One region of the Streptomyces sp. 796.1 genome, then DNA from elsewhere that is predicted to be linked to it. Evidence: predicted binding sites of a transcription regulator. Region 1 holds the regulator's gene; the other holds the start of a gene.
The links. Region 1 encodes HrcA, which represses chaperone genes, less so after heat shock. Its sites were predicted from a motif close to TTNGCACTCNGNNNNNCNGAGTGCNAA; they were not measured.

Region 1 (2,397 bases):
CCCGGCACGTACCGGGCGTCATCGCCGCCGAGGTCGAGCAGCCGGTCCAGGGCGGCCGGCCAGTGGGCGGGCACCGCGTCCGGGCCCGCCTGTGGCTCGCCCGACTCCTCCACCAGGTCGCCGCAGAACACCACCTCGGGTACACCGGGTACGAAGACGGCCAGGTCGTGCCCGGTGTGCCCGGGGCCGACGTTGGCCAGCAGCACCTCGCGGTCGCCGCCGAGGCTCACGGTCACCTCGCCGCACACCGAGTGCCGCGGGTACACCAGCAGGTCGGTGGCGCCCGCCGCGGCGTCGGCGTCCGCCCCGTGCCGTACCGCGTCCGCCCGCAGGGCGTCTCGCTCCCGGCGGAGCAACTCGGCCAGCCCCACCGCCCCGTACACCTGCACGCCGGCGAAGGCCGCGGTGCCCAGGACGTGGTCGAAGTGCGGATGGGTGAGCACGACGTGCGTGACCTCGTGGCCGAACAGGGCGCGCACCTCCCGGCGGATCTCCGCGCCCTCACGGAGCGTGGCTCCGGTGTCCACCACGAGCACGCCCGCCGGGCCGGCCACCGCTCCCACCGTGGCGTCCCACTGCGGCAGCCGGCGCCGGGCGACGCCCGGGGCGAGCACTTCCCAGTGAGCCCGTACGCGCTCTTCCGCACTGCTGTCCATGGGAGAGACGCTAACGGTCGGCCGGGCAGCCCGCCCGGCCGGCGAGGGCAGTTTCCGGCCCCACGCTCGGTTACGGCCGGGGCGACTCTTGCCCGGACCGCGGTCACCGGCCGTACACTGGCCCAGGGTTATTTGGCACTCGAATGTGCTGAGTGCCAGGAGAGGCCCCCGAGCGATGGTTTGACTGGAGGTGTGCGCGATGCTGAGCGAACGCAGACTTGAAGTGCTGCGCGCCATCGTCCAGGACTACGTCGGCACCGAGGAGCCGGTGGGCTCCAAGGCGCTCACCGAGCGGCACCAGCTCGGCGTCTCGCCGGCCACGGTGCGTAACGACATGGCTGCCCTGGAGGATGAGGGCTTCATCGCCCAGCCGCACACCAGCGCCGGCCGCATCCCCACCGACAAGGGCTACCGGCTCTTCGTGGACAAGCTCGCCGGTGTGAAGCCGCTCTCACCCGCAGAGCGCCGCGCCATCCAGAACTTCCTGGACGGCGCGGTGGACCTGGACGACGTGGTGGGCCGCACCGTACGGCTGTTGGCGCAGCTCACCCGGCAGGTCGCGGTGGTGCAGTACCCGTCGTTGACCCGGTCGACGGTGCGGCACGTGGAGTTGCTCGCACTCGCGCCCGCGCGCGTGATGCTGGTGCTGATCACCGACACCGGTCGGGTCGAGCAGCGGATGGTGGACTGTCCCGCGCCGGTCGGCGAGACCGCGCTGGCCGATCTGCGGGCGCGGCTCAACAGCCGGGTCGTAGGGCGGCGGTTCGCGGACGTGCCGCAGCTCGTGCAGGACCTGCCGGAGTCGTTCGAGCTTGAGGACCGGGGCACGGTCTCCACGGTGCTGGCGACCCTGCTGGAGACGCTGGTCGAGGAGACCGAAGAGCGGCTGATGATCGGCGGCACCGCCAATCTCACCCGGTTCGGGCACGACTTCCCGCTGACCATCAGGCCGGTGCTCGAAGCCCTTGAGGAACAGGTCGTCCTGCTCAAGCTGCTCGGCGAGGCCAAGGACTCGGGCATGACCGTGCGAATCGGTCATGAGAACGCTCACGAGGGCCTGAACTCCACATCCGTGGTCGCCGTCGGCTACGGTTCGGGCGACGAGGCAGTCGCAAAACTCGGCGTGGTCGGACCGACCCGCATGGACTACCCCGGAACGATGGGAGCGGTACGCGCAGTGGCACGTTACGTCGGACAGATCCTGGCGGAGTCGTAAGTGGCGACGGACTACTACGCCGTCCTGGGCGTGCGGCGCGATGCCTCCCAGGACGAGATCAAGAAGGCGTTCCGCAGGCTCGCGCGTGAGCTGCACCCGGACGTCAACCCGGACCCGAAGACGCAAGAGCGCTTCAAGGAGATCAACGCCGCCTACGAGGTCCTGTCGGACCCGCAGAAGAAGCAGGTCTACGACCTCGGCGGCGACCCGCTCTCCAACGCCTCGGGCGGCGGCCAGGGCGGTTTCGGAGCCGGCTTCGGCAACTTCTCCGACATCATGGACGCCTTCTTCGGCACCGCGTCGCAGCGCGGCCCGCGCTCGCGCACCCGCCGCGGCCAGGACGCCATGATCCGGCTCGACATCGAGTTGAGCGAGGCGGCGTTCGGCACCACCAAGGAGATCCAGGTCGACACGGCCATCGTGTGCACGACCTGTAGCGGTGAGGGCGCGGCGCCCGGCACCTCGGCGCAGACCTGTGACATGTGCCGCGGTCGCGGCGAGGTGTCCCAAGTCACCCGCTCCTTC
Region 2 (2,397 bases), on a different contig from region 1:
CATGGCCTTGCGGCGGTCACCGAAGCCCGGGGCCTTGACGGCGACGGACTTGAAGGTGCCCCGGATCTTGTTGACGACCAGGGTGGAGAGGGCCTCGCCCTCCACGTCCTCGGCGATGATCAGCAGCGGCTTGCCCGACTGCATGACCTTCTCCAGGAGCGGGAGCAGGTCCTTCACCGCGGAGATCTTGGAGTTGACGATCAGGATGTACGGGTCGTCCAGGGACGCCTCCATACGCTCCATGTCCGTCGCGAAGTACGCGGAGATGTAGCCCTTGTCGAAGCGCATGCCCTCGGTGAGCTCCAGCTCAAGCCCGAAGGTCTGCGACTCCTCGACGGTGATGACGCCTTCCTTGCCGACCTTGTCCATCGCCTCGGCGATGAGCTCGCCGATCTGGGTGTCGGCGGCGGAGATGGAGGCGGTGGAGGCGATCTGCTCCTTGGTCTCCACGTCCTTGGCCTGCTCAAGGAGCTGCGCGGAGACGGCCTCGACGGCGCGCTCGATGCCGCGCTTGAGGGCCATCGGGTTGGCGCCCGCGGCGACGTTCCGCAGGCCCTCCTTCACCAGCGCCTGGGCCAGGACGGTCGCGGTCGTCGTGCCGTCACCGGCGACGTCGTCCGTCTTCTTCGCGACCTCCTTGACCAGCTCGGCGCCGATCTTCTCGTACGGGTCTTCGAGCTCGATCTCCTTGGCGATGGACACACCATCGTTGGTGATCGTGGGGGCGCCCCACTTCTTCTCAAGGACGACGTTGCGGCCCTTGGGGCCGAGGGTGACCCGGACGGCGTCAGCGAGCTGGTTCATCCCACGCTCAAGACCGCGCCGTGCCTCCTCGTCGAACGCGATGATCTTGGCCATGTGAAGTGGTCCTCCCAGGACTGGGGGCCCCCGGCCAGTGGCTGGGGGAGGGTGAATACTCCGGACCGCGTGGCGCCCGCGACGGACGGCCTGCCTGCCCCGCGGTTCCTTGCCCCGCTTGGCCTGCGGGCCTCACCGACCCGATCCTTCTGTCACTCTCGACAGCAGAGTGCTAACGCCAATGATTAGCACTCGGCACCTTAGAGTGCAAGGCCGCTCCGCTAGGAGCGTCGATGGGGGGTGGTGGTCGGGGACGCGGCGGGCGCAAGGTCGCTCCGTCAGGAGCGTCGTTGAGGGGTGGTGGCCGGGGACGCGGCGGGCGCAAGGTCGCTCCGCTAGGAGCGTCAGTGGGGGGCGGCGGTCGGGCCCGCCTCCGGTGCGAGTCGGGTTACCCCGCGATGCGGGGCCCCGTGTCGGCGGGCGGGGCGCCGGCCGTGCCGTACGCCCGCCACCTGCCCCGTACGCATCCGCCGCCCACCGCACACCGCCCGCCTTCGCCGTACGCATTCGCAACGCGCGGGAACGTCTGACGGCCGCATCACCGCCCCGCCCCGCCGTCTGGCCGCCCCACCGCGCCGCCCAGAGGGCCGCTGGGGGCGCCGGGCCCGCGGGTGGCCCCGGGGGTTCCGGGCCCGCAGAACCCGCTGCGGACATGCGAAGGGCCCGCACCCCCCTGCCGAGGGTGCGGGCCCTTGTTTCGCGCAGTCGGTCGGCGCTCAGCCGGCCACGCGGACCATGTCCGCCTGCGGCCCTTTCTGACCCTGCGAGATCTCGAACTCGACCCGCTGGCCTTCCTCAAGGGTGCGGTAGCCGTCCATCTGGATCGCGCTGTAGTGGACGAACACGTCCGCACCACCGTCGACCGCGATGAAGCCGTACCCCTTCTCCGCGTTGAACCACTTGACGGTGCCCTGAGCCATTCCAAACTCCCCTATTGCTGGCCCTTGCGCAGGACCGCACTCCGCGGACCCGGGTCAGACCTCACCCCTGAGAAACCCCTCGCCATCGGCCAAGGGAGCCCCGGGGGCGTGCGCCGGAACGCGTCGACCGCCGCTGAATGTATCTGCCCAGATGCCCAGAGCAACAGGTCAATCGGACGAGAATTCTGGGCGCGCGTCATCGGCTATACGGGGTTAACTCCGGTGAATACCGGTCAAGTCGGGCCGGACATGGCGGCACTAACCCGGCAAATCATGTCCACATTTCACGCACATTTTGACGGGTTCTCATATGCGCTCAACGCACGGGCCCGTGAAGGGTGCGGGGGAAGCGGGGAGTTGCGGGTGGGGCGGAACCGCGAGTGCGGGGCGGAGCTGGGGCTAAACGGAGAGAGCCACACCAACTCTATCGCGGTTCTGAGCACGGAATTGCCCCGTCCGCTTTCTTGTGGACGGGGCAATTCCGGCAGTTCGTGGCAGGTGACGGGCGATCAGCCGCCGGCGACGGCCGGGATGATCGAGATGCCCGCGCCGTCCGGGGTCGCCGTCTGGAGGCCCTCGGCGAAGCGCACGTCGTCGTCGTTGACGTACACGTTCACGA

Region 2: the regulator HrcA is predicted to act here: its motif matches at 1,008-1,034, upstream of groL (chaperonin GroEL).

What each region holds. Positions count from the first base shown of each region.
Region 1 is NZ_JBLIWA010000003.1:56,586-58,982, forward strand. It holds gene ACMA1D_RS03025 (MBL fold metallo-hydrolase) at 1-656, opposite strand, end outside; gene hrcA (heat-inducible transcriptional repressor HrcA) at 856-1,872, shown strand; gene dnaJ (molecular chaperone DnaJ) at 1,873-2,397, shown strand, end outside.
Region 2 is NZ_JBLIWA010000031.1:78,874-81,270, reverse strand. It holds gene groL (chaperonin GroEL) at 1-858, opposite strand, end outside; gene ACMA1D_RS21210 (cold-shock protein) at 1,575-1,778, opposite strand; gene ACMA1D_RS21205 (MoaD/ThiS family protein) at 2,288-2,397, opposite strand, start outside.